DNA from 2 places in the Ensifer sp. ENS07 genome. Region 2 is predicted to be linked to the other one. Evidence: predicted binding sites of a transcription regulator. Region 2 holds the regulator's gene; the other holds the start of a gene.
What was found. The regulator HrcA, encoded in region 2, represses chaperone genes, less so after heat shock. The targets are predictions, from matches to a motif close to GTTAGCACTCNCNNNNNGNGAGTGCTAAC.

Region 1: a site for HrcA is predicted at 9,451-9,479, ahead of IB277_RS20905 (co-chaperone GroES). Genes of this name have one in related genera too.

What each region holds. Positions count from the first base shown of each region.
Region 1 covers NZ_JACVBE010000006.1:324,399-340,068, reverse strand. Annotated here, with positions in the region: gene IB277_RS20985 (Hsp20/alpha crystallin family protein) at 1-324, opposite strand, end outside; gene IB277_RS20980 (Hsp20/alpha crystallin family protein) at 351-755, opposite strand; gene IB277_RS20975 (Hsp20/alpha crystallin family protein) at 766-1,200, opposite strand; partial or broken gene IB277_RS20970 (response regulator) at 2,538-2,645, opposite strand; gene IB277_RS20965 (DUF982 domain-containing protein) at 2,904-3,206, shown strand; partial or broken gene IB277_RS38165 (hypothetical protein) at 3,549-3,750, shown strand; gene IB277_RS20960 (DUF982 domain-containing protein) at 3,827-4,129, opposite strand; gene IB277_RS20955 (SPW repeat protein) at 4,532-4,894, shown strand; partial or broken gene IB277_RS20950 (transposase) at 5,051-5,311, opposite strand; partial or broken gene IB277_RS38160 (IS3 family transposase) at 5,366-5,799, opposite strand; partial or broken gene IB277_RS20940 (transposase family protein) at 5,867-6,308, opposite strand; gene gatC (Asp-tRNA(Asn)/Glu-tRNA(Gln) amidotransferase subunit GatC) at 6,616-6,903, opposite strand; partial or broken gene IB277_RS38155 (protein usg) at 6,990-7,103, shown strand; gene IB277_RS20930 (Hsp20 family protein) at 7,254-7,730, shown strand; gene IB277_RS20925 (DUF982 domain-containing protein) at 7,799-8,098, shown strand; gene IB277_RS38150 (hypothetical protein) at 8,108-8,389, shown strand; partial or broken gene IB277_RS20915 (SPW repeat protein) at 8,613-8,756, shown strand; partial or broken gene IB277_RS38145 (Hsp20/alpha crystallin family protein) at 8,987-9,289, opposite strand; gene IB277_RS20905 (co-chaperone GroES) at 9,631-9,945, shown strand; gene groL (chaperonin GroEL) at 9,999-11,627, shown strand; gene IB277_RS20895 (Do family serine endopeptidase) at 11,846-13,018, shown strand; partial or broken gene IB277_RS20890 (IS6 family transposase) at 12,988-13,320, opposite strand; gene IB277_RS20885 (AAA family ATPase) at 13,509-15,185, opposite strand; gene IB277_RS20880 (dsDNA nuclease domain-containing protein) at 15,242-15,670, opposite strand, start outside.
Region 2 covers NZ_JACVBE010000004.1:307,942-323,611, forward strand. Annotated here, with positions in the region: gene IB277_RS16455 (RNA polymerase sigma factor) at 1-216, shown strand, start outside; gene IB277_RS16460 (DoxX family protein) at 304-699, shown strand; gene IB277_RS16465 (DUF1801 domain-containing protein) at 727-1,098, shown strand; gene IB277_RS16470 (glutathione S-transferase family protein) at 1,206-1,820, shown strand; gene hemW (radical SAM family heme chaperone HemW) at 1,849-3,033, opposite strand; gene rdgB (RdgB/HAM1 family non-canonical purine NTP pyrophosphatase) at 3,115-3,759, opposite strand; gene IB277_RS16485 (VOC family protein) at 3,777-4,172, opposite strand; gene rph (ribonuclease PH) at 4,188-4,907, opposite strand; gene hrcA (heat-inducible transcriptional repressor HrcA) at 5,170-6,249, shown strand; gene grpE (nucleotide exchange factor GrpE) at 6,512-7,120, shown strand; gene IB277_RS16505 (D-arabinono-1,4-lactone oxidase) at 7,215-8,450, opposite strand; gene IB277_RS16510 (SDR family NAD(P)-dependent oxidoreductase) at 8,462-9,229, opposite strand; gene IB277_RS16515 (helix-turn-helix transcriptional regulator) at 9,380-10,192, shown strand; gene ptsN (PTS IIA-like nitrogen regulatory protein PtsN) at 10,248-10,712, opposite strand; gene hpf (ribosome hibernation-promoting factor, HPF/YfiA family) at 10,885-11,457, opposite strand; gene rpoN (RNA polymerase factor sigma-54) at 11,681-13,216, opposite strand; gene lptB (LPS export ABC transporter ATP-binding protein) at 13,363-14,181, opposite strand; gene IB277_RS16540 (LptA/OstA family protein) at 14,194-14,754, opposite strand; gene lptC (LPS export ABC transporter periplasmic protein LptC) at 14,770-15,438, opposite strand.

The sequences.
Region 1 (15,670 bases), on a different contig from region 2:
CTTCTTGCTCTCTTCCTGCCCACTCTTCTTTTCTCCCTTGATCGTGAGCGCGCTGTCCGTCAGGGAGACATCGACGTCCTTCTGATCGATTCCTGGAAGTTCCACCGAAACCTCGAGGGCACTCTCGGTTTCGGCGATGTCCGTTCGCGGCCCGCCGGTATCCCAACGCCCGAAAGCGCCGAACGGTTGATCGAACCGCTTCCAGAAGTCCTCGAAGATACGGTTCACATCGCGCTGCAACGAAAAGATGGGGTTTCCCTCGTCTGACTTCGCAATTTCGCTTCCCTTGTTATTGCCCCAGGGGATCAGATCTCTAATCTGCATGGTCAACCTCCTTTTCTCCAGACGAATTACGCCATCTTCAACTGGATCTTTCTCGCCTTGGCCGGCGCGGCCTTCGGGAGGACCAGCCGCAGGACGCCGTTCTTCTGCGATGCCTCGATACTGTCCCGATCGATATCCTCGGACAGCGTGAAGACGCGCTCATAATTGCCCGCGCCATATTCGGCGTAGATTTGGCGATAGTTGTCATGCTGCTGGTCCGTCGCGTAGCCGCGAATCGCCAGCGTCCGCTTCTCGAGCGTGATGTCGACACCCTCCGAGGCGACGCCGGGCATGTCGACGAGAACAACGACATTGTCCTCTGTCTCATAGATATCGGTGCGCGGGACAAACACCGGGCGCGAATGGGTCGGTTCGCCACCGTCAAGCTTGCTTGGGGTCCGGCGCTCGGTCGTTTTCAGTTCCTGAGCCATGTTTGCCTCCTTATCCTTTGATCTGGATCTTCTTCGGCCGATCCGTCTCCGGCCGGTGCAGTTCGACTTCGAGTAGCCCGTTGGTGAAACGCGCCTCGACCTGTTCCGGATCGACGCGGAAAGGCAATTGCACCGTTCGTGAGAAGTTTCCGTACACTCGCTCGCGCCGGTGCCAGACGGATTTCTCGTCCTCCGCCGGGGATCCGCGTTCGCCCGCCAATGTCAACGTGTTCTCGCGAACCGTAAGATCGACATCGTCAGGCGCGATCCCAGGCAATTCAGCAGTCACCGCCACGCTGTCTTCACCCATCCAGAGGTTGACGGGTGGAAACTCCTGGGCGGCTTTGGTTGTCATGTCGGACAAGCGCCGATTCATTTCCTGCTGCATGCGCCGCATTTCCAGAAACGGGTCGAACCCGATGCGGCCAAAATCCGATACCAGCATGTGCATCCTCCTTCGTTTCCTAATCAGCCATGTTGCTTGCGACGTGCCAAGCAAGTGCATGCCGGAGGCCGAATGGATCGGAGGCGGTCGGGACGACACGATGAGAAGACCGAGACGGTCGATCGCACAGCGCGCTAACGCAAGAAGGCGGGGGTCGGGCAGATGCCGGACCATATCCTCCTTGCGAAGTGATATGAACCGAACCCGGTCCAACGCATGAGTGGACCATCGTTCCCGTGCCAGGACCCGAGTGGGGCATCCGGCAAAAATGAGGTAGGTGAGCAAAACGCGCGTTTCAAGAGCCGACGTTGCTTGAGAATAGATCATTCTTTGCTCGGGCGGCCTCTGATCTCACCGAAACGAGCGGCCTGGCTTTTGCGCTTTGATCGCTTACTGGGCAGTGCCTCGATCAGCTTCTCCGTAGCTCGCGGGGACGTGATCGAGCGCTCGGGCGAGGCCGTTCTGGGTGGAAGTTCGGGCTCTTGCCTCTCGGCGAAGGCTATGGCCGCCTCTCGTCAGGGGAATTTAAGCTCGACCTGGACCAGCGTATGATCCCCTCCTGTGTAGCCGACCAGCGCGTTCAAACAACAGCCGCCTCGGTTGCCGACGCGCGCCGAAGTTCATGAGGGAGCGCCAGGCCGGAAAATTCGTGCCGAAATTCACCCCCTCAGCGATGCCCGATTGGCGGGAAACCTCATTGGAAGGTTGGCGTTTTCCGCCAGCCGACAATTCAACTGGCTAAGGTTCGTCTCCTCGTTTCGAGCCAGAAGCTTCGTCATCGACGCTTCTCGTTTGAAAGAGGCCGGTCGAGGCCTCGGGGCCCAGATTTCATCGAGCCGGCGAAGCGCACCATGACGGCATCGAAAGTCACAGGAGCCGCGAGGGCTTGGAAGAGCAGACGGTCCACTTGTAGACCGGTTCCCTGTCGTGATGCCAGCCTCCAACAAATATGGCCGTCATGCCGTGTGAAGACGTGTGAGCGAGACGAGTGCCGGGGCCGAGCCTACCCCGGAACGAGATCAATCACGGGGAAAATTCAAGGCTTGCGCGCGTGCCAGCGGAGCTCGTAGCGCACGATGCTTTCAAGACTCGTCGCCATCGCGCGAACGATCTTGCTGGCCAGCCGGTCCCCTTCGCATCTCCTTCGCCATTCCAGCCTATCCCGTCGTCCTCGACGACCAGCACGGCGTTGTCCTCCCTTCGAACGAGGCGAACCCGTTTTCGCCAATGGCTCGCGATTCGTAGGCATACTTGAATGCGTTGGTCACAAAGTTCGGTCACAACACCACCAAGCGAGACGGCCTTGGAACCTGCATCACCGAAAAGAACAAGCCGAGCTAGCGGATCGCATGGGCGAAACCGTCGTAGTCGACGGGCTTGGTGATGTAGACGTTTGCGCCAAGATCATAGCAACGTTGGATTTCGCGCTGATCGTCCGTGGTGGCCATGGTGGGCTTCCTTCGTCAGGGTTCGTCCCGACCGGTTCTTCTGTGCGAAGATCGTCGACTGTCAAGGCGCAGGCAAGGATACCCGCGCCTACACCGTGAACCGGGTGTGTTGAGGGGGTAGGCGGCGATCTGTTCGCTCGGATCGTTAATCGACGTCGACATGTGGTGGGTTGGAAGACTTGAAATCTGCTCTGTCTGCGCCGATATTTTCTTCACTTCTTTTTCATCCGGCTTGAATGCGAAAGGAGGAACATCATGCTCAACCCGGAATTGGTTTTGATGACTCCCGTCACCGTCCAGATGAAGGACGGGGCGTCTCAGGTCTTCACTTCTGTCAACGACGTGCTCGATTTCCTCGAAGGGGATTGGGCCATCTATCGCGGCAGAAAGTACAATCGGGCGGTTCAAACATGCCGCCGCGCCCTAAACCGAGTGACGCCAGTCGCCATCGCGCGAGAAGCGTTTATGGACGCCTGCCAAGACGCGGGAATGTCGACCCGTGCAGATGGACTCCCCGGGGCGAAGACGGGTACCGGCGGTCAACGCTCGCTTACCTAGAATGGCTGGGCTGGGGCACTTCTTAGTGCCCCAGCCTTTCGAGCATTCGCTCCGGCGCACCGGAGCAATTCGCCATCACCCTTAAAGCGTTCTGATAGAGCCGCCAGACGCGATGTCCGGGCAGTTCGGTTGATCGTGTCAGGCCCACGTTCGCCTTTACGGCCCCTGGGCCACCGTGCGGACGGAGGGTGCGGGGCGTAGATCTCGTCACTCATGGTTGGCTGCCCCATCACAGTGACAATCGGGCTCTTGAAGATCAGTTTCCGCAAAAATACGTCGTTTCGACGCCGCCCTCGACGGGTGCGGCCTACCTGCCTGCCGTGCGACCACCTGGGTCCGCTCGTGAAGAAAGGACGGTTGATCCAGGCACTAGCGGACTGGTGTCCCTCGTCCTGGAGATCACCTCTACTATCCGAGCCGCCGCTTGGCATCGCCTGCCTTCGCGCTGCTGCTGCTGGTTGAAGCTCTGCGCTATCGATGGCTTCCACGGGAGGAAAGCGGTTTCGGAGGCAGGCTCACTGCCGCCCGCGCCAGCCAACCTTGAAAACCACGCAACAAGCGCTGCTTACCGCGCTCGCTAGAGAGGCCGCGAGCGCGGCCCCCCACTCCAGAAAGCCGGTTTACGGGTGCACTCGACCGCCGCCCGGCTTGGCCTTGATCATCCAAGGCAACACCGCAGGAGCTTTCACAAGGATGCCCTTCTTGTGCGCAAAGGAGCGGAGCGCGTCGCGCGCCACCTGAACTGGTTTGTGGCCGTCATGTGCCAGGTAGCAGGTCTTCAGCGTCGCGTCATGAATGATATCGCGATCTCCTTTGGACCACTCCTCGAGGAAATCGATCGCGTCGTCCAGGTTTGTGATTTCGAGGACCAGATCCTTCCTTTCACGCAGGTAAACTGGTCGGTCAAACATCTTCGTGTGCATTTCCACCTCACTGAATTCGTTGGTTTTCAACAAGGAAAGCGCTTTTGGATGGCGCCCGCCAAAGATTTATTCTCGCGGCTTGGCGAGTTCAAGGGGTGGAGTGTGCATTATGCATCCACGCTTATATGCGAACTCAAAGGTCCGGGGCGGACCGCGGGTTCGAGAGCATGGCCGCGCTCTTTCGTCGCGGGCTTTCCTCCAAGGGTGTTCCGCCACTGTTCGCCTACGCAAAGATCGTCGATCTGCCGAGACAGTCGATCACAATCGCCTTAGTCGTGGTAGCTGCAGCCCACGGAGATAATCGGGCTCTTGAAGATCGTATTTCGCGAAATTACATCGTTTCGCGCAGCGTGCACAGCACGCGAGAACACCGTCGATCAAGCTTCATTCGTGGAGGTTGTCATGGAAAATGGACTGATGGAAAGCAAGAAAGCACAGGATTGGCTCAATCTGGTTCTCGCAGTCGCCCTGTTCGTTTCACCTTGGGTGCTCGGCTTCGCCAGCGAAACCATACCGGCGTGGAACGCATGGATTGTCGGAATCTTGCTCGCCGCTCTGGCGGTCGCCGCGCTGTCGGCGTTTGCTGAGTGGGAAGAGTGGTCGAGCCTGGTGCTCGGGGTCTGGCTGATCGTCTCGCCCTGGCTGCTTCAATTCGCGGCGAACATGAACGCGATGTGGACCCACGTGGTCCTTGGAGCGCTCGTCGCCGCCGTGTCGGCCTGGGCGCTTTGGGACAATCGGCAGAACCCGCATGCCCACGCATGATCGAGAATTGGAGTATGGCCCGCCGCTTCAGCGGCGGGCTCAGACTGCTGACAAGCCCGTCGATATTTTCGGCGGGTTTTTGTTTTGGGGTTTGCGCTGTCGAGTGGATTGCGGCGGCTTGTATGTGTCGTCGCGGCGCGCCGGGCCTTGGGTGGGGCCCTGGTCAGGACCATAGCGATGATCGTGAAGCTGCTTGGCGTCGGCAAACGAGCGCTCGACCGTCTCCTTGCGGCGTTTGTAGATCGCCTTGCCCCAGGACGTCAGGCGGTTGGCATCGGTGCGCTCGCGGGCATCGGCCCAGACATGACGGGTGACGGTGCGGGTCGCAGCGGCGTTTGATGTGCAGGCGGCCAACAACGGGCAGTCGCGGCAGATCGCCGGGTCGGAGCGATAGTGGCGATAGCCGGTGCGATCGGAATAGGTGGCCGGCTTCGTTTCGGAATCAGCGGCCGACTTCACCGGAATGCGCACTGAGCACCACCGAAGGTTCGACACTTCGACCGCAACACGGCCATCATGGCGGCGGGCATCGATAGCACCGGTATGGCGCTGAAGAAGCAGCCCATGCAGCTTGATCACTCGATAAACGCCCTTGGCATTTGGCCAGGCACGCCCCTCGTTGGTGGCGTTTCGAGCAAAATAGCGTGAACCCGGCGATAGCCGCAGGTCGGCATGTCGGCGATGATCGCTTTGATCCCTTCAACCAGTCCCCGATCAGCAAGCGGCGGCCGTCCACGGGCTTTGGAAGGGATCTGCCTTGCACGTTCTGCCATGTTTGACCGGGCAACACCCAAAGTCTCGCACACCGCCGTCACCGCGAAGTGCTTCGGCAATGACAGCGAGCGCAACAGATGTTTTTTTGGGCCGGTGGCAATTTCGAGCGCTTCCTTGAGAATTTCGCCTTCTCCGAACAGGACAGACCCTCCTTGTGCAAGGCATGCACGGCATCGAACACCCTCTGCTGTGATTGTCGATGAGCGTGCCGCACCCGGCCCCGTAGCGCCAGGATCGCCGCCAGCTCCCTATGCCAACGACCCGGATCGTGGCGTCGCAACGCGCGAGCGCGGCATCGCTGACAGCCATGCCGCCGAGCCTTCGCATCAAGTGCTCGCCAGGACGACCGCCGGCACTGTGGCCGAGCAGACCGACAATCTCTGAGACCCTCCGTTGTCCGGCGCGCATAAGGGGGAGCATTCGTCGGAAGTCGATCGGTAAACGTTTGTCGTTGACAGTTCGGGTGTGCGCACCGCCAGCGGCTCAACCGAAGCTTAACCGTTACTGCCTTTCCTTGGACCGGCAGATCCTGAAGGCTCCGGTTGGACCAGCCATGCCGATTTCGAGTCCTCCGGCCGCAATCAGGGCAAATGCCGAACCCTGGACAGGCAGCGGAAACAACCCAACTGTCATCAGGCAGTGGGCGCGACACCCAGAACTTTTGCACCTGGGCCGGGCGACCATTTCGTGTTCGTGTGCATCCCCGCCCATAGCGGCATCATGTCTAACGGTGAGTGAACCACAATTTGAGGAAGAACCTGATTAAGTGCAAAACGACAGGACCTTCGCCATGACACATCATTCGATCACAAACGAGATCGGCAAGCTTTCGAAGCATCGGATGTGGGCCGGAAATCTCAAGCCGCCAACACGCGCCACGCAAAGGGGCGCATCGTTTGTTGCGATCGCCGGCCGTGAAATGCTCCAAAGCCTGCGGCTGTCTGTGCTTACTCGAGAATCTTGGGGACCAGGAAGAAGTTGCGCTCACTGAGAGGAGCATTCGCCACGATCTCTTCGGCATGATTGCTTTCGGTCACGACGTCCTGGCGCATTTTCATGGTTGTTGGCACAACCGAGGTCATCGGAGGGATGCCTTCGACATCAACCTCCAAAAGTTGCTCGATGAAGGTCAGAATTTCGTTCAGCTCGCCACACATTTTTTCAGCCTCGTCTTCGCTGAGTGCGAGACGGGCAAGGCGGGCAATACGTCTAATGGTCGCGATATCTATCGACATAGGCTCCGTCCGATTTAATGGCTTCCGTCGCTTGCGCAAGATTTTGCCGATCTGAGCCTTCTGCCGCTCACACTGACTGCCTACCAGAAATCTGGCAAGTCAATCTCGACGGCCCGCTGCATTCCGTTCGCTATACGCATTAGTGCCTGATCCGGCCGAACGAATGGCGCCGTATTGGAGGTGAGTTCAAGCTGCACTGAGATTTGCGAAAATTCTCCAAGGCGGCACTTGAAGCCGGATTTCACAAATACCAGATTATTTGCCGCCAGCCGCTGACAACAGGGCTGGCAATGCTGGAAGCGCCGTCTTTCGGCGCTCCATATCCATGTTGCTTTCAGGAGGATATGGCTATGGCAACATCTTACGACTACACGCCTCTCTTCCGATCGAGCGTTGGCTTCGACCGGCTCTTCAATCTTCTGGAAAACGCCCAGCGCGACCGTTCGACCAGCGATTGGCCGCCCTATGACATTGTCAAGACGGGTGACGACAGCTACCGCATCTCGATTGCGGTTGCCGGCTTCGCCGAAGGCGACCTGGACCTAACGTTCCAGACCAATCTTCTCACCGTTATTGGCAAGAAGCAGGATTCTCCGTCCGAAGCCTATCTGCACCGAGGCATCGCCCACCGCCCGTTCGAACATCGTTTCGAGCTCGCCGACCATGTCACGGTGCGTGGAGCGGGACTGAGCAATGGTCTGCTGACCATCGATCTCGTCCGGGAAATTCCGGAGGCATTGAAACCGCGCAAGGTCAGTATTCAAAGCGGTTCCGTTCTTGGAAGGTTGGACGCCGCGCCGCAGATCGAAGCCCAGAGCGCGGCGTAAACGAAAACATCGGATGGGCGCCGTTTCGATGGCGCCCATGGACACACCGGGTTGGAAAGGAGAGAGTTATGAAACCCGATATGTTCAAGAACCCTGTGCGAATTCTCGTCGGTCTTGGATTCCCGACGGAAGTGAGAAGCGTGATGGACGCTTACCGACATCTGGTCGAGTGGCCGATATCGCTCAGGGATGGTCCGCATTCGGTTGCGCTCAAGGCATGCCGTGCTGCCTTGTGCGGCGAGATCGAAGCTGAGACCGCACGCGGCTTGTTTGCCGCCTTCGCGGAAAAGCACGATCTGCTGGCGCCGGAAACTGACCTCGTCATGGCGTATCATGCGAGGTGGAGCAGGAAGCCGCACCTAAGCTGAGGTGAACCGATGATGGACGATATGTTTAAGCAGATTGCCGCAACTGCCGTGAACATCGGACCGGAAGTTCTAGCATCTCACTGGTCGCCGTTTCGACGTCCAATGGATGTGGTGAAGGCTCCTGCACTTTCTGTCGATGATAAACGGGCCATTCTCGCCGCGTGGTCTTCGGACTTTTACGCGATAGATTCGAAGCCAGCTCTCCGTCATATACCAGGAACGCCTGAGCCGGTTTCAATCGATGAGGTTCGGTCTGCCCTGCGAGAGCTCGATTCGCGGTACGATATCTGACGGAGTTATCTGGCGCCTGCTTCAAAGCCTTGCCAGCTTTCCGACGGGCGATTCTCATATGAGGCGGCCCGTCAAAGATATACGGACTGGGAATTCAGTTCCCATCGAAAGAATGCCTTCTTCAGACGGCACGGTGCCAGCTTTCGCTTTTCATTAATGTTCCGGCGGCCGCTTTTAGGCCTGGAGGAGCGGTAGGCGGTGGTGCGGTTGAGGCATCTTCTCCTGGCTGATGGTCTCGCCTTGGCTGCTTCAATTCGCGGCGAACATGAACGCGATGTGGACCCATGTGGTCCTCGGCGTGCTCGTCACCGCCGTGTCAGCCTGGGCACTCTGGGACTATCGGCGGAACCCGCATGCACATGTATGATCGAGAAAAAGGAGAGTACGGCCCGCCGCTTCAGCGGCGGGCTCCTCCGAAAATTGGCGATGCCGATCGATGCGCCGATCGCGCAGCAACGGGGATTGAATGGTAGAGCTTGCCGGCGAATATCAACGAAAACTAGGGACGGCGGCTCCTGTCGTCTACGACGGTGCAATTCAGTTTCTGTCGCTTTGCGTAGGCAATGGCGGCATCGCGGATTGGGAAATGCAGTTCAAAGCGGCGACCTTGTCCTCATCGACTTGGCGACCAAGGGACAGCCGCCGTTTGAAGCGCCCGTAGTAGCGCTCGCTGAACCGGCGATCCTTGTCCTCAGTCTCCGATTTGTTCTCGCCGCGAAGCGTAAGCACGCCATCTTCCAGCAGCACCTCGATGTTGTCTGGATCGACGCCTGGTACCTCCGCGATCAGGCGGATTTCGTTGTCATTCTCCTCGATTTCCACGTGCGGCCACGAACCATTGAAGGGCGACGTGCCACCGAGCAACGATGGCGGGCCGAAGCCGCGGAAGACTTCGTCGAAACATAGGTACGAGGGAGCGCCAAGAAGCTTGGGGCTCCCGGACTGGTGTCGACCCACCTCGGCGTCGATGAGAATGAGGTGGGGATCATGATGCCTTGCGTCAAGAGGCAGCCACACCCTCCAACCACCAGCGACGTGAAATAGTCTCATGAATTCATGCCGGTAGCACTCGATGGGGTAGAGTGCTAAAAAATTTCTAGTTCCCTCTTGAAACTCGAAAAGACAAAAACCAGATCGATTTGCGCGCGATGCCGAAAGGGTCGGCGCGCCCCGCGTCGGTTCGCTCCGAATGCGGCGCCGAGGACCCGTTGAAAAATCTGTTTGTCGATGAGGAGAGCGAAATGACGTTCCGTCCCTTGCATGATCGTATCCTGGTTCGCCGCATCGAGGCCGAGGAAAAGACGGCCGGCGGCATCATCATCCCAGATACGGCGAAGGAAAAACCACAGGAAGGTGAGGTCGTTGCCGCCGGCCCGGGTGCGCGCGACGACAGCGGGCAGTTGCGACCGCTCGATGTGAAAGTGGGTGATCGCATTCTGTTCGGCAAATGGTCGGGCACCGAGATCAAGCTCAATGGCGAGGATCTGCTGATTATGAAGGAATCGGACGTGATGGGCGTGGTCGAGATCGACGCCGTAGCGAGAAACGCAGCCTAGTGCCGATCCGGACTTGCCAGACAAGGAATGCTGCCTGAGGAAGGAGTAGAAAAATGGCTGCCAAGGAAGTGAAATTTCATTCCGACGCCCGCGAAAGGATGCTGCGCGGCGTCGACATCCTCGCCAATGCCGTCAAGGTTACGCTCGGTCCCAAGGGCCGTAACGTGGTGATCGACAAGTCCTATGGCGCGCCCCGCATCACCAAGGACGGCGTGACCGTCGCCAAGGAGATCGAGCTTGAGGACAAGTTCGAGAATATGGGCGCCCAAATGGTGCGGGAGGTTGCCTCGAAGACAAGCGACATCGCTGGTGACGGCACCACCACCGCGACTGTTCTCGCCCAGGCGATCGTCAAGGAAGGTGCGAAGGCTGTGGCGTCGGGCATGAACCCGATGGACCTCAAGCGCGGTATCGACAAAGCAGTCGAAGCTGTGGTCGAGGAACTGCGGCGGAACGCCCGTAAAGTCACCAGGAACGACGAGATCGCCCAGGTTGGCACCATCTCGGCCAATGGCGACACCGAGATTGGCCGCTTCCTCGCAGAAGCGATGGAAAAGGTCGGCAACGAAGGGGTGATCACCGTCGAGGAAGCCAAGACCGCAGTGACGGAGCTGGAAGTCGTCGAAGGCATGCAGTTCGATCGCGGTTATCTCTCGCCGTATTTCGTCACCAACCCCGAGAAGATGCGGGTTGAGTTCGAGGAACCCTACATCCTGATCCACGAAAAGAAGCTCTCGAACCTGCAGACATTGCTGCCGGTTCTCGAAGCGGTCGTTCAATCCGGCAAGCCGCTGCTGATTATCGCCGAGGATGTCGAAGGCGAGGCACTCGCAACCCTCGTCGTCAACAAGCTGCGCGGCGGCCTGAAGGTCGCTGCCGTCAAAGCGCCGGGCTTCGGCGACCGCCGCAAAGCGATGCTGGAGGACATAGCGATCCTCACTGGCGGAACCGCGATCTCTGAAGATCTCGGTATCAAGCTCGAGAACGTGACCCTCAATATGCTTGGCCGCGCCAAGAAGGTCGTCGTCGAAAAAGATAACACGACGATCGTCGACGGCGCTGGCTCGAAGACGGAGATTGAGGGCCGCGTCGCGCAGATCAAGGCGCAGATCGAGGAAACCACGTCGGACTACGATCGCGAGAAGTTGCAGGAGCGGCTGGCCAAGCTTGCCGGCGGCGTTGCCGTCATCCGCGTCGGCGGCTCAACCGAGGTTGAGGTGAAGGAACGCAAGGACCGCGTCGACGACGCCATGCACGCCACGCGGGCGGCCGTCGAGGAGGGCGTGCTGCCCGGCGGAGGCGTCGCTTTGCTGAGAGCCGTCAAAGCACTGGACAACGCTCAGACCGAGAATGCCGACCAGAGGCACGGCATCGACCTCGTTCGCCGTGCGATCGAAGCGCCGGTGCGCCAGATCGCCGAGAACGCGGGTGCCGAAGGCTCGATCATTGTCGGCAAGCTGCGCGAGAAGACCGATTTTGGTTATGGCTGGAACGCCCAGACCAACGAGTTCGGGGATCTTTACGCTCAGGGCGTGATCGACCCGGTCAAGGTCGTTCGCACCGCGCTGCAGGACGCCGCCTCGGTCGCCGGCCTGCTGATCACCACCGAGGCAATGGTCGCCGAGAAGCCGAAGAAGGATGCACCGCTCCCGCCGATGCCGGGAGGTGGCATGGACTTCTGACTGCAATGATAAGTCCGCGCCCCCGACGGGGCGCGGGCTTTGGGTAGACTTGTGAAGTAAGAGATGCTTTGCGCCTGAATCGGAGCGGCGTTTCGATATCGGACTGGTGATCGGACTGGTGCTGGTTTGGCAGGAGCCAAAATCGTGGCTCCGATGAGGCTGGCCCCGAGGGCCCGCCCCCTGCACCGAAGGAGGATCTGAAGAATTCGGGGCCAAAAATGACCACGCGTTCGTCGAAATATGTTGGCGTATTCGCCGCACTCGTCCTCATCCTGGTACCTGCGCCGTTACCGGCGGCGCAGCCGCAGTCGGCGATTTCGGCAAGCACTCAACCGTCGCTCGCCGATGTCTTGGAGGACGTCACGCCGGCAGTCGTCAACATTGCAGTAAGGTCTCGCGCTTCCGCCGAAACCAATCCTCTTTACAACGATCCCTTCTTCCGCCGCTATTTCAATCTGCCTGAGCAGCAGCAGCGGCTAAGCGCGGGCTCCGGCGTCATCGTTGACGCCGCCAAAGGCTATATCCTCACCAATCACCATGTCGTCGCGGACGCCGGCGAGATTGCGGTAACCCTGAAGGACCGCCGCCGCTTCACGGCCGAACTGGTCGGCAGCGACAAGGCAACCGATATAGCGTTGCTGAAGATCGACGCCGACAAGCTGACGGCGCTCTCGTTCGGCGATTCCGGTGCCCTGCGGGTCGGCGACCCCGTTGTTGCGATCGGCAATCCGTTCGGGCTTGGCCAGACCGTCACCTCCGGCATCGTCAGCGCCCTTGGCCGCGGCGGCATCAATGTCGAGGGCTATGAGGATTTCATCCAGACGGATGCTTCGATCAATCCCGGCAACTCGGGAGGCGCACTGGTGACGACAGACGGGCTGCTGGTCGGCGTCAACACCGCAATCATCGCGCCCGCCGGCGGCAATGTCGGCATCGGCTTTGCGGTTCCGATCGCGATGGCGTCGGCCGTGATGGAGCAACTGATCGAGCATGGCGAAGTGCGGCGCGGCCGGATCGGCATCTCCGTCCAGGACCTGACTCCCGACCTGGCCGAAGCGCTCAGCATCGAGGAAAGCTACGGCGCCGTCGTCGGCAACGTTGAGACAGATTCCCCCGCGGAACAGGCGGGCCTTCGAGCTGGCGATGTCATCATCGCCGTCAACAATCGGAAAATCACGGGCTCGGCAGATCTCCGCAATCGTGTCGGCCTGGCTCAGGTCGGATCGGAAGTCGAAATCGAATTTCTGCGCGATCGGGTTCGCAAAACGGTGTCAATGCGCATCGAGCCGGACGAGGCAATTGCCAAGCCTGGAGCCATGCCCGCTCGCCTTGAGGGCGCTGAGTTCCAGGATGCGGCCGGCAACGTGGTTGCGAGAACAAAACCGTCCTGATCGACGGCGCGCCAGAGCCAGTGTTTCTTTCCCCTGATGGTGATGACGGCCTCGTCGAGGTGCCATTTGTCGCCGAGCCTGCCGGCTGATCGCTTACGGATATCCTTGGCAAAGTGCCTGCCGAATTTCTCCGCCCACAGTTTCACAGTCTGGTGAGAGACGGTGACGCCACGGGCTGCCAGCATATCCTCGACCATGCGCAGACTGAGCGGAAACCGGAAGTAAAGCCAAACCGCTTGGGCGATTACTTCTGCTGGAAATCGGTGGCGGCGATAAAGAGGATCACGGGCAGATCGGGTCATGCCGCCAGATCCCACATTTTGATCGGTACTTCGTTAAGTTTACGGTGCCAGCTAGAAGGCTACACTCATTGCCCCTCGGCAGGCGGCGGACGCCATTCGCACGATCTGGCGCCTCTACCGACAAGGGGGCAAGACTTCTGCGATTCATCGTGCCGGTCGAACACAACACGAGAGTGCGTAGTCCGACCCTAGATCCGGTCGAGGGCAGGCGTCATTGTGGCGAGGACATCGTCGTAGACGGTCGACGACATGACCGAAAGCTCGTCGACAAGCTCTATGATCTTACCGTCCTTCACGACCTGATCGTGAAGGTTTACCGTGCCGAGGATCGTCTGCCCCTCATCTGGTCTCGTGCTAAAGATCAGGTCGATCATGGCAGCGACGTTCGTTGCGTCCTGATCCTGCTGGTTCGGACTGTCAATGATCATCGGCGCAGTCAATGCGGAGGAGTATTCAAATACGGTCAACATAAAGGCAAGGTAATATGCCAGCACCGCACGCGGCTGATCGCTACCGGTGTCGTTGACTTTCTTCGTGATCTTGGTCGCGCTGTCGAAGTCGATGTTCTTCACGTTGAGCGCTCGAAGGAAGGAAGTCCTCTTCTTCGCATAGAAGGACTCAATGTCTGCCTTCCTCTTCTTGTCTTCGAGACCTTTCACCTCGCGATCGATCTCGACGATCTCGCCTGCCAGTTTCTCGACCGCCGCGCGTATCTCTTCGAGTTGATTATCGAACAAGCCGCGGGCCATGTTCGCGCCTGCGTTCTCGATAACTTCCTTCAGCGTGAGCTCTCCTTCCCTCTCGGCAAGGGTCCCGCCTACTCGGTCGATTAAAACATCCGTCTTTTTCAGTTCGGCTTCCGCCTTCTCCGCTTTTCGGCGAATAGCTACGAGCTGCTCGTGCTGGTCCCTGACGAATTGGGCGCATGCTTCGCGGTCGTCAAGTATCGAGAACTTCTGACCGAAGTCGTTCTCGTGCAACGTGCCACAGGTCGGACAGAAGATCTCCTGGCCCTCCTCCAGCGCTTGCGTGAAGTCTTTGCCCAGTTCGCGCATCGCCAGCCGCGCGATCTTCATCTGCTCCGTCAACAGCTCCCGCTCATCGACTAGGCTGGCGAGCTCCGCGGCGACGTGAAGCCTTGCGGACCTGAGGTTCCGCAGCTCACTCAGGAGACGGTTCACCGATTCTCTATGTTCGAGCTCGGTGAATTCCGTACCTGTGAAGGCTGGTTGCAGACTAAGCTTTCCGACGGCCTTTTCGAGGACCTGCCGGTCGCGGCCAAGATCCGCGATACCGGATTGCAGCGCCGCCTTTCGAGCCTGGAGTTCGTAGTAGCGGTTCGGTCGGATGCCCGAGTGGAATTCAATCACCGCCTTGCGGGGATTCTTGTACTGCGCACCGACTTCGAAGGATTCGAGCGCCTGCTTCCAGCCTAGATCCTGGTCGACATAGAATGGCAAAAATGCGTAGGCAGGCGGTGGCGTCTCCGGCTCCCCGGACGACTTGTTCGGAAGCACCAGACCGAAATCGAGCATCTTCGCCAAGTACGGCCCGAGCTCGGACGTAATCTTTCTCGTCGCGATCAGGAGTTCGCCGGCTTCATTGAAGAGCCCGAACGACGTTCCGTCACGGACCATCGCGAAACGCGTTCCGTCGATGGTGAAGGTGACGCGAGCCTTGACCTTCGCCTTCACCCATTCCGGATGCATGCGTACTGGCGATCCGAACGTCCAGTAAAGGCTCTTGATGACGGACGACTTGCCGACGTCATTCTCGCCCTTGATCACCGTCAGGCGGGGGTGGAACTCGATCGTCCTGGCCTTGCGCTCCAGGTTCGACAGGAGTTCTAACTTCTCGAAGCGCAAGTTTCGCATAATTTTTCAATCTGAGATTTCTGATGAGCTGTTGATAGCGGTCGGTGCTAGACATCGTAAAACTCGTACAGGGCCACGGCGCGCAGATAGTCGTCGCTCACTGTCTTGTCCCACAGCGGCGCCAGCTGGCGGACTGCCGGCAGAGCAGCGTCGACTTCCGCAAGAAGGTCTCCCTGCCCGAGCACATGGGGCTTAATGGCCTCCTTGACGTCGCGCTGGAACTTCTGTGGCCCAGGACCGTAGCGGGTTTTTCGGTCATTCATGTAGAGGCGCCACGCCGCACCGATGTCACGTCGCCGGACGATGTTCGTTATTGATGATACGATCTCCAACCACTGCACGCTGTCCTGCCGCTTCTTCTTGAACTCGTCCAGCCGGTCCGAGATCAACTTCGGGGTCACGAAAGACTGGGACATCGTCTTCAGACTTGCGAAGTCGACTTCCATTCGCTCTCTGCGGCGGCACTCCTCGAGCAG
Region 2 (15,670 bases):
ATCGCGCCCTTGGCGGAAAAGCTCTCCGGCTATTTCTATTTCCATGGCTTGAGCGGCCATCTCCTGAAGCAGCTCGGCAAGGTCCGCGAGGCGCGTGTGGCCTTCGACCATGCGATTGCGCTTGCGACCAACGCGGCCGAATGCGCTTACATCCGCATGCAGCTCGACAAGCTCGATGAAACGCCTGGTATCGAGATCTCCGAAAGAAAAATCTGACGGTGCCTGTCGGGATCCCTCATGCGCTTTCGTCCTTGGACCGAGAACGAAATCCAAGGAGAGAAATCAGTGACCACCAGCCTCGTTATGCCCGCCCCAAGGGCAAAGTCGATCATCCTCGGCCGCTTCCTCAGCGGCGTGCTAGTCGCCTTCCTGATTTTCGATGCCGTCATCAAGCTTGTGCCGCTAGCTGTCGTCACCGAAACCATGGTCGCGCTCGGCTATTCCGCCGACCAGGGTCTGGCGCGGCTGCTCGGCATTCTCACATTGTTGTGCACGGTGCTCTATGTGATCCCGCGCACCTCGATCCTCGGCGCCATTCTGCTCACCGGCTATCTCGGCGGGGCGATGGCGACGCATCTGCGGGCCGGCAGCCCGCTCTTCACCCATCTGCTTTTCGGCTTCTATCTCGGCGTGATCGCCTGGGGCGGCCTCTGGCTTCGGGATCCGCGGCTGCGCGCCCTCATTCCCTTCAGCAACTGACAGAAACGGAGCGCTCGAAAGACGACCATGACCAAAACAGTCAACGACTACATTGCCGGCCTCTCCGGTGTCCCGGCCGACGTGGCGAAGCGCCTGCATGGTGCCCTCCTGGCCACAGGCACGCTCAATGACGCCGTCAAATGGGGCCATCCCATCTATGAGGCCGGCGGCGCGGTCTGTCTGCTCAAGGGGGCAAAGGATTACGTGACCTTCGGTTTCTGGCGCGGCGCCGAGATGCTCGATCTCGACGCACGCCTGGAGAAGGGCGGCGGCAAGGGCGACATGGCCTATATTCGCCTGCGCACCACCGATGACGTGGACGACGCTCAGGTCGCCCGGCTGGTGGCTAGGGGCATCGAGCTCAACCGGCTGAGGGGCGATCCGATGAAAGCCGCCTAGACGAAACAAACTTGCATCGTGGCCGAAGAAACAGAGCGCCTTTATCGGCCGCGATGCAATATCTCTTCACGGGAACAGGAATTCACGCCAGATCCCGCGAGGCAGCCATGATCCTCTACTATCAAACCCACTCTCCCTTCGCCCGCAAGGCGCTTGTCTTTGCTCACGAGATCGGCCTTGCCGACCGGCTGAAAGTCATCCACCACGAGACGAGCCCAACGCGGCGCAACGACGAGGTCTATGCCGAAAACCCGCTCGGCAAGGTTCCGGTGCTGTTGCGTGAGGGCGAAGAGCCGATCTTCGACAGCGATGTCATCTGCGCCTATCTCGATACGCTGCATGAGGGACGCAAGCGGATTCCCGAGGTCGGCGAACCTCGATGGCGGGCGCTGCGCATGCAGTCGGTGGCGCAGGTTCTTGCCCAGACCGGGATCGGCCTGCGCTGGGAGTGGGAGAGGCGCCCCGAACATCTGCGCTATCCGGAACTCGCCAAGGGCTACGAAGAAAAGATCGAGGCGACCTACGATTGGCTGGAGCAGACGTTATCGCCCGAGGAAGACGTGGATATCGGGCAGATCGCGCTGGCGACGGCACTGTCCTGGATGGCGTTTCGCAACCTGCCGTCGTTTCGCAACCGTCCGAGGCTGACCCGCTGGTTCGATGCATTCGAAGGCCGGCCGTCGATGCAGGCCACGCCGCTGTCAGGTGAAACGTTCGATTGAGTCTGTAGCCGGCGAAGACCGCCTGCCCTCAGGGGCAGGCGAGATCAGCGACCACGGCGTCGAGGATCAGCATGCCGGCCGGCGTGCAGCGCAGGCGCGAATTGCCCAGCCGCTCGATGAAGCCGTGATCGATCAGGAACTGCTCGCGCTCCGGGTCCGGGTCGCGGCCGGAAAGCGTCTGCCATCGCGCCAAGTCGACGCCTTCCTTGAGGCGCAGACCCATCAGCAACAACTCGTCGGACTGTGCTTCGAGATCGAGGGATTCCCGCTCGATCATGCCGTGACCATGGGTCTCGACGAGCCGCAGCCATTCCTCCGGCTTGCGCTCCGTAGAGGTAGCGATCTTGCCATTGCCGATGCCCAGGCGCCCGTGGGCGCCCGGGCCGATGCCGGCATAGTCGCCGTAGCGCCAATAGGTGAGGTTGTGCCGGCTCTCGGCACCCGGGCGGGCGTGGTTTGAAACCTCGTAGGCCGGCATGCCGATGGCGGCGGTAATGTCCTGCGTCGCCTCGTAAAGCACTGCCGACTGCTCGCCATCAGGCACGATCAGCTTGCCGGCCTTGTGCAGGCCGTAAAAGGGCGTGCCTTCCTCGATCGTCAGCTGGTAGAGCGACAGATGGTCGACCGCGTAGGAGACGGCTTCCTTCAGCTCACGCTCCCATTCTTCGACCGTCTGGTTCGGACGGGCATAGATCAGGTCGAAGGACATGCGCGGGAAGATCTCGCGCGCCAGCCGGATCGCCTTCAGCGCGTCCTCGACATTGTGCAGCCGTCCGAGGAACTTCAGATCGCGGTCGTTCAGCGCCTGGACGCCGAGCGAGACGCGATTGACACCGGCAGCGCGGTAGCCGTGGAAACGCGTCGCTTCGACGCTCGACGGGTTCGCCTCCATGGTGATTTCGATGCCGTCGGGCACATGCCAATGGCGAGCGATGCCTTGGAGGATGGCATCGACCGTCGACGGCTCCATCAAGGACGGCGTGCCGCCGCCCATGAACACGCTGGTGACCGTGCGCGGGCCGGAGAGCTCGCGCACCTCTTCCATTTCCTTAAGGAAAGCTGCAACGAAACGCGGCTGGTCCACCGGCTGGTGGCGCACATGGCTGTTGAAGTCGCAATAGGGGCACTTGGCCGCGCAGAACGGCCAATGCACGTAGACCCCGAAACCGGGGTCCATGCCGTCACCGATCGCCGATAGCGTGGCAGTTTGCATTATTGCGTCTCTCATGGTCACTTTCAGTAGAGAGCGGGATGCGGGCGGAAACCGCACGCACTTTTCCTCATCCCGCTCAGATCAGGCTCCGAGGCAGGTCTCGGCAAAGATCTTGAAGGCGCGGGCGCGGTGCGACAGAGCCTCTTCGTCACCCGGCTTCCAGCCGTGTTTCTCGTCGGCGCTCATCTCGCCGAAGGTGGTCTCGTAGCCCTTGGGCTGGAACACCGGATCATAGCCGAAGCCCTGGCCGCCGCGCGGCGGCCAGACGACGAAGCCTTCGACCTCGCCGCGGAAAAGCTCGACATGACCGTCCGGCCAGGCAAGGCAAAGAACCGAGACGAAACGGGCGGTGCGCTCGGAAGGCGTTTTGGCGCCTTTCTCCTGCAGCGCATCTTCGACCTTCTGCATGGCCATGGCGAAGTCGCGGCTGCCATCTTCGCGCTCGGCCCAGTTGGCCGTATAGACGCCGGGCGCTCCATCGAGCGCGTCGATCGCGAGACCAGAATCGTCCGAAAGTGCCGGCAGGCCGGAGGCCTTGGCCGAGGCGAGCGCCTTGATCGTGGCGTTCTCCTCAAACGTCGTGCCGGTCTCGTCGGGCTCGATGAAGTTGAGGTCGGCCGCCGACTTCGCCTCGAAACCGAGCGGGCCGATCAGGTCGCGGATTTCGCGGATCTTGCCGGCGTTGTGGCTGGCGACGATCAGCGTCTTGTTGTCGAGTTTGCGCATGGTGTTCCGTTTCGTGTTCAGTCGATGGACCAGAGGCCCGGTTCCGCACATTCAAGGCTGTTGCCGGCCGGGTCGCGGAAATAGAAGGACCGCGCCCCGTTCGGCCAGCGGGTGTCCGCTTCGATCGCGATGCCCGCCGCTTCCAGTTTCGCCTTCCAGGCGTCCAGCGCTGCGGCGGAAACCCGGAAGCACATGTGGCCCTGGCCGCTCGTGCCGTGCGGGATCGGCGGCTTCAGCGTTTCGGCCGGATTGAAAATCAAAAGCACGCCCGGTCCGCAGCGATAGAAGACGTGGCGGTTGCCGGCACGCGTGATCTTTGCGAGCCCGAGAATGCCACCGTAGAAGGCCTCGGCGGCATCGAGATCACCCATGTAAAGGGCGGTCTCGAGAATGCCTTCCAGCGCCGGGGCCATCTTGACGTTCCTTCCTCAGCCGGCGATCGCCTGCTTCTGCAGCGCGACCAGTTCGGCAATGCCCGTCTTGGCAAGGCCCATCAGGCTCGCGAATTCCTCTTCCGAGAACGGCTTGCCTTCGGCCGTGCCCTGGATCTCGACGATGCCGCCGGAGCCGGTCATAACGAAGTTGGCGTCGGTCTCGGCAGCGGAATCTTCGAGGTAATCGAGATCGATCACCGATTGGTTGGCGAAGATGCCGCAGGAAATGGCCGCGACATGATCCTTCAGGACCTTCTCGACCTTGACCATGTTGCGGGCTTCCATCCACTTCAGGCAGTCGTGGAGCGCGATCCAGGCGCCGGTGATCGAGGCAGTGCGCGTGCCGCCATCGGCCTGGATGACGTCGCAGTCGATCGAGATCTGGCGTTCGCCGAGCGCCGGCAGATCGACCACGGCGCGCAGCGACCGGCCGATCAGCCGCTGGATTTCCTGGGTGCGACCGCTCTGCTTGCCGCTGGCTGCCTCGCGCCGCATGCGCTCGCCGGTGGCGCGCGGCAGCATGCCGTATTCCGCCGTCACCCAGCCCTTGCCGCCATTGCGCAGCCAGGCCGGAACCTTTTCCTCAAGGCTTGCGGTGCACAGCACATGCGTGTCGCCGAACCGCACCAGACAGGAGCCTTCCGCATGCTTGGAAAAATTGCGCTCGAAAGAAACCTTGCGCATTTGATCGGTTTTTCTGCCGGATGGCCGCATCGTCAACTCCTATCGTATCTCGTGAGCCTTCTACTGCATAATTCCCTAAATCGAAATCGATTTAGGGACAAAATTATGCAGCAGTTTAAGGTGCTGCAGCGACCTTTGGCGCGTCCAAGGATGCGCGGCGCTGCAGAGCATGGCAGAGGTAAAGGGATCCGGTGGAAAGCCGGACATTCGACCGTTTTTTCCCTTTTGCCAACGGACCGCAGGGACACTATATTCCGGCCACGGCAGGATGTGCCTGCATATGTGGAGTGACATGGTACTGCGCAATCCCGGAGCAAAGGAAATCGCCGCGGCGCTCGACGAGCGCTCGGGCGAAATCTTCCGTCGCATCGTGGAGACCTATCTGACGAGCGGCGAGCCGCTCGGCTCGCGCAACCTGTCGCGGCTTTTGCCAATGGCGCTGTCGCCTGCCTCCGTGCGCAACGTTATGAGCGATCTCGAAGATCTCGGTCTCATCTATTCGCCGCATGTCAGTGCCGGTCGCCTGCCGACCCAGACGGGCCTGCGCTTCTTCGTCGACGCCTTCATGCAGGTCGGCAACCTCTCTCCCGAAGATCGCGCCTCGATCGATCGCCATGTGCGGCGCGACGACCATACCCAGCCGGTCGATACGCTTTTGACCGAAGCGAGCCAGATGCTGTCGGGCATGTCGCGGGGCGCGGGTCTCGTCATCACCGCCAAGGCCGATCCGGTGCTGAAGCATGTCGAGTTCATCCGCCTGGCGCCGACCAAGGCGCTGGCCGTGCTCGTCGGCGAACATGACCAGGTGGAAAATCGCATCATCGAGCTCCCGGCCGGCGTCACCAGTTCGCAGCTCACGGAAGCGGCGAACTTCCTCAACGCCCATCTCGCCGGACAGACGATCGCCGAGGTGCGGGCGCAGCTCGAAAAGGTGAAATTGACGGTGCGCGGCGAGCTCGACGCGCTGTCGCAGGATCTTGTCGAGCGCGGTCTTGCCATCTGGTCGGGCAACGAGGGCGACGAGAAGCCGGCGCGCCTGATCGTGCGCGGCCGCGCCAACCTGCTCGAAGGCCTCGAGGGTGCCGAGGACATCGACCGGCTCAGAATGCTGTTCGACGATCTCGAAAAGAAGGACAGCATGATCGAGCTGCTCGATCTCGCCGAAAGCGGCCCTGGGGTGCGGATATTCATAGGCTCGGAAAACAAGCTGTTTTCGCTTTCCGGCTCGTCGTTGATCGTCGCGCCCTATCGCGATGGCGAGGACCGCATCGTCGGCGCCGTCGGCGTCATCGGGCCGACGCGGCTCAACTACTCGCGCATCGTTCCGATGGTCGATTATACCGCGCAGCTGATGTCGCGGCTTTCGCGCTAAGGGCGCTTTTAGTCGCTGCATGTCTCATTGATCGATCTCGATGAAGGACAAAGACATGCAGCAAATCAAAGTGCTACAGCGACCTTCGCGCGTCTGATAGGACGCGCGGCGCTGTAGGAGCGCGATTGAACCCTTGATTTTTCGGCCCCAAACCTCGATATCGGCTTCAAATCCAGTCCCCAAGCATTTTTGCTGAAACGCAGGCTCGCGCTTGCGGCGTGGAAATGCGAAGGACAATACAGACGACACTGCGGAGAACGTCATGACCGACGATACGAACAAGCACGGACCCGAGGCCACCGACGAGGTATTCGACGCCGCACCGGACGCTGCCGAGGCAGCAGCCGTTGCCGAGCCCGATCCGTTGGAACTCGCACGGGCAGAAAGCGCCGAGCTGCGCGACAAGTACCTTCGGCTTGCCGCCGAAATGGACAACCTGCGCCGTCGCACCGAACGCGACGTCAAGGATGCCAAGTCCTACTCCGTCGCTGGCTTTGCCCGCGACATGCTGGCGGTATCCGACAACCTGCGCCGCGCGCTCGATGCCATTCCGGCGGAAGCCAAGGAAGCCGGTGAGGCCGGTCTCAACACGCTGATCGAAGGCGTGGAGATGACCGAGCGCTCGATGCTCTCGGCGCTTGAGCGCCACGGCGTCAAGAAGCTGGAGCCGGAAGGCCAGAAGTTCGACCCGAACTTCCACCAGGCGATGTTCGAAATCCCGAATGCGGATGTGCCGAACAACACGGTGCTGCAGGTCGTCCAGGCCGGCTACACCATCGGCGACCGCGTCCTGCGCCCGGCCATGGTCGGCGTTTCCAAGGGCGGCCCCAAGGTCGTCGCTGGCGAAAACGGCGACGCGCCGACCGCCTGATCCTGCCGATCAGAATTCAACAAGAACGCCGCGCGAACTTCGCGCGGCGTTCTTGTTTGGGCTAAGCGTAGCGGTGTGCGTTCGTTCGCCGGCGCTATCCGAACAGTTGCTGCAGGTGATCGTTGAGGAAACGTCCCTCGGGATCGACCTTGGCCCTCAGTGCCCGGAAATCGCCCGCTCGGGGGTAGAGTGCCGTCACATCCTCGGCGCCGAGGAAATGCAGCTTGCCCCAGTGCGGCCGCGAACCGTACTGCCTGAGGATCGTGTCCACGTCCTTCAGATATTCCCAATAGTCGGTGCCCGGTTCGCCCGAGACCGAAAGCGTGATCGAATCCTGCTCGAAGAAGGGGCTGATCCAGCCGGTATCGCCGGCGGTGAAGCGATACTCGATCGGGTAGATGCAGGTCGGGTGCTTTTCCAGCATCAGCTTACGCACCGCCTTTACCGCTTCCTTGCCGTGGGCGACGGGCACTGCATATTCGAGCTCGTGGAAGTTCGGCACGTATTCGATCGGGTAGATCTCCGAGGAATAGGCGATCTTCTCGAACCCGCGCTCCATCGGCGCTTCCTCGGTGATGTCGATCACCTTCATCTCGCAGACGTCGGAGGTCTTGTCCGTGGTCGACACCGAGGCCGTGTCCGGCAGGCAGTAGCAGTGGCGGCTCTCCGGAACCGGGCACCAGAAGAAACCGAAATGGCGGTGCTTGGCGGCAAGCTCGTCGTGCTGTTCGATCATTTCGTCGAAGGTGCAGCGCCAGAGCTTTTCATGGAGATTGTAGCTTTCCATCGCCTGTAATGTGATCTCCGAGATCACGCCGAGCATGCCGACCGAGACGCGTGCCGCCTCAAGCAGATCCGGCGTGGTCTCGTCGACCACGAGGATGCTGCCGTCGGGCTGCACCAGCCGCATGCCGACGATCTGCGAGGCCATGTTGCCGAGCCTGGCGCCGGTGCCATGTGTGCCGGTCGTCAGCGCGCCGGCTAGCGCCTGGCTGTCGATATCGCCCTGGTTGATCAGCGACAGGCCGTTCTCCTTCAGCACCTTGCCGAGCTGGTTGATAGTGGTGCCGGCCTTGACCGCCACGCGCTTGCGGGTGCTGTCGATGTTGACGACGCCCTGCATGCTCGAGAGTGTCAGCTGTAGCCCGCTGGTAAGCGCCACTGGCGTGAAGGAATGTCCGGAACCGGCGCAGCGAACGTTCAGCCCTTGCGCGGTTGCCTCGCGCACCATTTCGGCAAGTGCCGCCTCACTCTCCGGCGCGCCGCGATGGCGCACGATGCATGATTGGTTACCGACCCAGTTGCGCCAGTGGCCACCTGCCTGAAGCATTTTCCCCTCCCTCAAACCGCGGTGAAGCAATTGTCGACGAACAGATGCGTGCCGTTGATGAAGCTCGCCTCGTCACTCGCCAGAAACAATGCCGCGTTCGCCACTTCCTTCGGATCGCACATGCGGCCTTGCTGCGCGGCGATCGCCGCTTCCGAAACGTCAACGCCGTATTTGCTGAGCCCGACGAGCTCGCGCTTGCCGTGGTCGGTGGCGATGAAGCCCGGGCAGACTGCGTTGCAGCGGATTCCGCGGTCGCGGAATTCCACGGCGATGGCGCGGGCGAACATGTGGCAGGCGCCCTTGGTGGTGTCATAGAGCACCTCCATCGGCGTTGCGGCCACGGCCGAAATCGACGAGGTGCAGACAATGCTGCCGCCGCCGGCCGCAAGCATGCCTGGCAGTACCGCCTTGGTCATCAGGAACATGCTGCGCACATTGACCGCCATCAGCCGGTCCCACTCGTCCTCCTCCGTTTCGAGGAAGGGACCGACGGCGAGGATGCCGGCGTGGTTGAAGAGCACGATGATGGCGCCGAAGGCCGCTTCAACCGCCTTGACGGCGGACGTCACCTCGGCCGACACCGAGACGTCGGCCGGGGCAAAAATCGCCTCGCCGCCGTTGGCGCGGATCGAGGCGGCCACCTCTTCGCCTTTGCTGCGCGGCAGATCGACGATGCCGACCTTGGCGCCTTCGCGCGCGAACAGCTCGGATGCGGCAAGACCGCAGCCTCCCGCGCCACCGCTGATCAGCGCCACTTTGCCTGAAAGCCTGCCTGCCATCTTAATCCTCCCCTTGGCGCATCCTTCGCAGCGGTCGCCGATGACGACCCGCGACGGATCCGGTTTCTCACTCTCCTGGAATTATTGTTGACGAGTGAGGGGCTGTCGATATCCCATGGGGGATACGTAGGGTTGGGGGATGACAAGGGAATGCTCGCAAGCGAGTCCGTCGATATCTCGGCGATGATCGGCCTGATCGGCACGGAAGATTTCGGCCGAGCGCTCGATCGGATGCTCCGATCGGTCACCGGCTTCGATCTCTCGGTCGCGTTTGCCTATCCTTACGATGCAAGGCCGATCGTCCTGCATGACGGCTATACGGCCAAGGTGTCGGCAAGTGCGCTTTCCGCCTATCTCGGCGGCGCCTACCTGCTCGATCCCTTTTACGTCGCCTGTTGTGCCGGCCAGCCGGCAGGGCTCTGGCGAATGCGCGAGCTTGCGCCGGACCAGTTCTTCCTGTCCGACTTCTCGTCGTCGGCGGAAGTGCATCCCTGCGTGTCGATGGAATCCGGCGTTCTCGTCGAGGAGGTGGGCTTCGTCATCCCGCTCGATGGTGGCCTGCAGGCGACCTACTCGTTGATGCGCGGCCGCGGCGGCGAGCCTTTCAGCGAGACGGAGCTGGCCAGGCTGCGCGTCTACGAGCCGATCGTGCGCGAGGCCATCAGGTCGAACTGGCGCCAGCAGGGCCAGACGATTGCGCCGTCGCCCTCCGAGGAGGGCGACGATGCGATGGAGGCGGCGTTCGAAAGCCTGTGTTCAGATCGGCTGACCAAGCAGCAGCGCAACATCGTGCGCCTCATCCTTAGGGGCCACAGCAACCTGTCGATCGGCAAGGTGATGAACATTGCCGAGGGCACGGTTCGCATCCACCGCAAGAACATCTATCGCCGGCTCGGCATTTCGAGCCAGGGTGCCCTGTTCCGGATTTTCATTGATCATTTGAACGGGCGTCAGCTCTACTGAAGCAGGCTTCGGGCGGACTGTGCGCATCCTGCCGGATGCGCCCCGTTGTTCAAGCTCAGGCCGCGTGCGAGGTCGCGTCGTCGTCGAGCAGCGTGTAGATCGCGCTGGCGGAATCGCTCGAGCGGATCTTGGCGACCATGTCCTGGTCGCGAAGCACGCGGGCGATACGCGACAGGGCTTTGAGGTGGTCCGCGCCGGCGCCTTCCGGAGCGAGCAGCAGGAATACGAGATCGACCGGCTGGTCGTCGAGCGCCTCGAAATCGACGGGCGTGTCGAGACGCGCGAAAATGCCGATGATCGAGGGGAGATTGTTGAGCTTGCCGTGCGGAATGGCGATGCCGTTGCCGACGCCGGTGGAACCAAGGCGCTCGCGCTGCAGGATCACGTCGAAGATTTCACGCTCGGGAACCCCGGTGATCTTAGAAGCTTTTGCCGCCAATTCCTGAAGGAGCTGTTTTTTCGAGTTGGCCCTCATGGCCGGGATGATCGCATTTTGATGCAGTAGACCTGCCAATGCCATTCTTTTGTCCTCGTTCGCCGGTTAGAGCCGGACAACATCATCACAAATGCGTCGCAATGGCTCTAACCATCTTTGTCATGGCGGATCCCATGCACAGAAAAGTCACATTTCCGGCCTGGCCGCTGAGTTGCGGGAGAGGGACGCCGGCACGCCGGCATCCCTCTTTTTTCGCTCATGCTTTGATATTGGCAGCATCGATCCAGCCAATATTTCCATCGTTGCGCCTGTAGACGATATTCAGTTCGGCCTTGCCGGGAGTGCGGAACATCAGGACGGGTTCGTCCGTCATGTCGAGCGCCATCACGGCGCTTGCGACAGACATCGTCCTTAATTGTTTCGAGCTCTCAGCCACGATGGTCGGCGCATAATCCTCGGGAACTTCGTCGTCCTCGAACGGCACCGAATCCATCACTGTGTAAGCCACCTCGGCAGCGTTCTGTCCGTTGCCGTTGTGGTGATCCTTCAGCTTGCGCTTGTAGCGACGCAGACGCTTTTCGATGCGATCCGACGCCGCGTCAAACGCAGCCTGTGGATCGTTCGCCTGGCCGTTCGCCTGCATTACCACGCCCGTATCGAGATGAAGCTTGCAGTCGGCGCTGAAGCGCGGCCCGGATTTTTCCACAGTGACCTGGCTTGAATATCCTCCGTCGAAATATTTGGTAACGGCCTGCTCGATCTGCTCGCCAATGCGGGCGCGGAACGAATCGCCGATTTCCATCTGTTTACCGGATACACGCACACTCATGGAGTTTCCTCTCTCGTTCGTGATTTGCGCAGCCAGTCTATTCCAAGCGGTCCCGTCATCCAAGCCTTTCAGACTTGCGAGCGCGCCTCTGTCGCAGCCACCGGTCGCACCGGAGGCTTCCGGGGTGAGCAGTCCCCGGCAATTGCGGCGGGCTCATATCGTCTGTGTCGGAGAGAGTCAATCGAAGGTCGCAAAAAAGTTAATGCGCCTTAACTTCCGGTGCTCAGAAACCGGCGGCCTTGGCGAGCGCGCGCTTCTCCCGCCGGCGCTGCACGGAGGAGGGGATATTCATCGCTTCCCGGTATTTGGCGACCGTGCGCCGCGCGATATCGATGCCGGCCTTCTTGAGGACGTCGACGATGTCGTCGTCAGAAAGCACCGCCTCGGTGCTCTCCTCGTGGATCAGCGTGCGGATCTTGTGGCGCACGGATTCCGCCGAATGGCTGTCGCCACCCTCGGCCGAGCCGATCGAGACGGTGAAGAAATACTTGAGCTCAAACAGCCCGCGCGGCGTCAGCATGTACTTGTTCGAGGTTACGCGGCTGACGGTCGATTCATGCATCTTGATGGCGTCGGCGACGGTCTTGAGGTTCAGCGGCCTGAGGTGCCCGATGCCATTGACGAGGAATGCGTCCTGCTGGCGCACGATCTCGGTGGCGACCTTCATGATCGTGCGGGCGCGCTGGTCGAGGCTGCGCGTCAGCCAGTTGGCATTTTGCAGGCATTCGTTGAGGAAGGCCTGGTCGGCGCTGTTTTTCTGCGTGCCGCGTGACACCGAAGCGAAGTAGTCCTGATTGACTAGAACGCGCGGCAGCGCATCCGGATTGAGTTCGACCATCCATGAGCCGTCGGGCGCTGCCCGCACGACGATATCGGGCACGATCGCCTCGCTGACGCTGGTCTCGAAGCTGGTGCCGGGCTTCGGGTCGAGCTTGCGGATTTCCGCCAGCATGTCGATCAGGTCTTCCTCGTCGACGCCGCAGATCTTCTTCAGCGTCGCGAAATCACGCCGCGCCAGGAGTTCGAGATTGGCAAGCAGCGCCTCCATTGCCGGATCGAGCCGGTCGCGGGCGCGCAGCTGGATGGCGAGACACTCGCCGAGCGAGCGGGCAAATACACCGGGCGGATCGAACTGCTGCAGCGTCAGCAGCACCCTGAGGACATCGGCATGGGCGGCACCCAGCCGTTCGCCAACCTCGCCGAGGTCCGCCTGCAGGTAGCCGGCGTCGTCGAGTTGGTCGATGAGATGCTGCGCGATCAGTCGATCGGAAGGAACCGGCAGCGCGAAGGGCAATTGCTCCAGGAGCGTTTCGCGCAGGCTCTTGCGGCCGGCGACGAAATCGTCGAGGTCGTAATCTTCGCCCTCGCCGCTGCCGGGCATCGATTTCCACTGGCCAAGCAGTTCCGGCGCATCGGCGCGTTGCGGCGTGGTGTCGTCCTGGAAGACATTGGCGAAATCGGCATCGAGCTGGTCGTCGAGCCGCTCGCCGCTTTGCGACGTGGCGCTGTCATAGAGATCCGCCTGGCCGCCGTCGTCGCTTCCGCCACTCTCGTCTCCGCCGGCCATCTCGCCCTGCTCCGGGGCGACCTGATCGTCATTTGCCTGAAATTCGAGCAGCGGGTTCTTTTCGACTTCCTGGGCGATGAACTGGTTGAGCTCAAGATGCGTCATCTGCAGCAGCTGGATCGACTGCATGAGCTGTGGCGTCATCACCAGGGACTGGGACTGGCGCAGATGAAGGCTGGCGGACAGGGCCATGCTGACGCGAAACTCCCGAGAAATCTCCAGGGGCCGCGGTGCTTCTCCGGTCGCCGGTCGGGCCCTTTTCTTAATTGGCCCAAAAATTGCTTATCGGAAAGGTTTGGTCAAGCGCGTTCGCGGGCGGAATCGCCCGCGAGGCGGTCTCAGAGGCTGAAATTGTCGCCGAGATAGAGCCGGCGCACGTCAGGATTGGTGACAATGTCGTTGGCGCGACCATGCGTCAGCACCTCGCCGGCATGGATAATGTAGGCGCGATCGATGAGGCCGAGCGTCTCGCGGACATTGTGGTCGGTGATCAGCACACCGATGCCGCGCGAGGTCAGGTGCCGGACAAGCGCCTGGATGTCGGCGACCGAGATCGGGTCGACGCCGGCAAAGGGCTCGTCGAGCAGCATGAAGGTGGGGTCGGTCGCAAGCGCACGGGCGATTTCGAGACGGCGGCGTTCGCCGCCAGAAAGCGCGATCGCCGGCGACTTGCGCAGATGCGTGATGTTGAACTCGCCGAGCAGGTCGTTGAGCTTGCTTTCGCGCCGCTCCAGGTTCTTGTCGTGAACCTCGAGCACGGCGCGGATGTTCTCCTCGACCGTCAGCCCGCGGAAGATCGACGCTTCCTGTGGCAGGTAGCCGACGCCGAGGCGTGCACGCCGGTACATCGGCATGGTCGTCACGTCATTGCCGTTGATCTCTATCGAACCCTCGTCGACGGGGACGAGGCCGGTGATCATGTAGAAGCAGGTGGTCTTGCCGGCGCCGTTCGGCCCGAGCAGGCCCACGGCCTCGCCGCGCCGCACCACCAGCGACACGCCGTTGACGACCCGACGCTCGCGATAGGCCTTGGTCAGTCCGCGGGCAATCAGGGTGCCGTCATAGCGCGCCTTGTCGACCGCATGGCCGGAAGCGACCGCAGTGGTCGCCGACGGCTTGCGGACCCGTTTGCGCTTGTGGAGGAAGGGAAGTTGCACGAGCGGTCTACGTCAGTTCGTCTTGCGGGACTTCGGGTCGAGCTGGATCTGCACGCGGCCGCCGCAGGCTTCGAGCTGGGCCTCACCGGTTTCCATCTGGACGTTAAGCTGGCAGCCGACGAAGACGTTCTTGCCTTCGGAGAGAACGACCTTGTCGCCCTTGAGAACGAAGACCTGCTTGGTCATGTCGAACGAGCCGGTATCGGCCGTCGCCTGCTGCGTGCCGGAGCTCAGGAACACCTTTTCGCTGACCTCGATACGGTCGATGTCGGCGTCGCCGCTCGAAACCGAGCCGCCGCCGGACTTGTAGAAGACGACCATATTGCCGGCCTGCAGCGTCGTCGTGCCCTGCACGACCTTGACGTTGCCGGTAAAAATCGCCTTGCTTTCCGGGTCCTTGATTTCGAGCTTGTCGCTCTCGATCTGGATCGGCTTGTCGTTGGACAGCTCAAGGCCTTTCATCTTGCTCGACGTGGCCTGCGCAAAAGCGCCGGAGGCAATAATCAAAGCGCCGGCTCCGGCAATGGCCAGGCTGGCGGAAATCTTGAAAAATGATGCGGTTGTGACCGACATGGAGTGCACCGGGTCCTATTTCGCGTTTTTGCGGATGGCTGCGGGCTCGACGTTCACCCTCACCATACCCTCGAAAATTACAATACGTCCCTTATCCGTCATTCGCAGCGTCTGCGCAATGATCGAACCACCCTTCATGCTGATCGCAACGGGCTGCTTCGTTTCCATCTCGCCGGCATTGATGTCCAGATAGGCCGACTGGAAGTCGGCGTTGATGCCATTATTGACGGAAATGGTGAACGGGGCGTTCATGTCGAGTGTATTGGCGCCGCGATCATAGATGCCGTTGGTGGCGTCGACGGTCGCTATCATCGAATCCTTCATCGGCATTTCTGCGTGGATCGTCTGCAGCGTGATGATGTCGGGGTTGGCGATATCCTGAAGCGCCCGCTGGGCCTTCATCGAGTAGCTGATGCCCTGCTTGTTGCGACCGGAGATCGCCGGATTCTTCATGACGATCTTGCCGTCCTCGATCGTCGCGGTCTCGATCTGCAGGTCGACGGGCATGAACGCGCGCACGAAGGACACGGCGGCAAAAATGACGGCAATGACGCCGGCGATGATCGGCAGGATGATCTTCAGGCGGCGCACGCGCGCGGAATGCCGTGCGGCGAGCGCATAGGCGTCGGCGGAGCTCGCACCCGTATCGGCAAAGATGCCCGGGGCTGGCGCGTGGTTCAACATGGAAGGGCCTGTCGGTTCTACTGCTTTTGTCGCTGACCCAACGTGGGGGTCATTTACATACATTGGTGTAAGTCGTCGCAAATATGGATATTTTTTGCTGACGCACAATGGCGCCGCAAAAAAACTCGGGTGAAGCGCAAAAACGCCAGCCGCGGCTTTCAACCGTGGTCAAGCGCGTCTATGGAATATGCCTCTTCGCGCGCAGATAGCACGTTCCCGCGGAAACTGACAG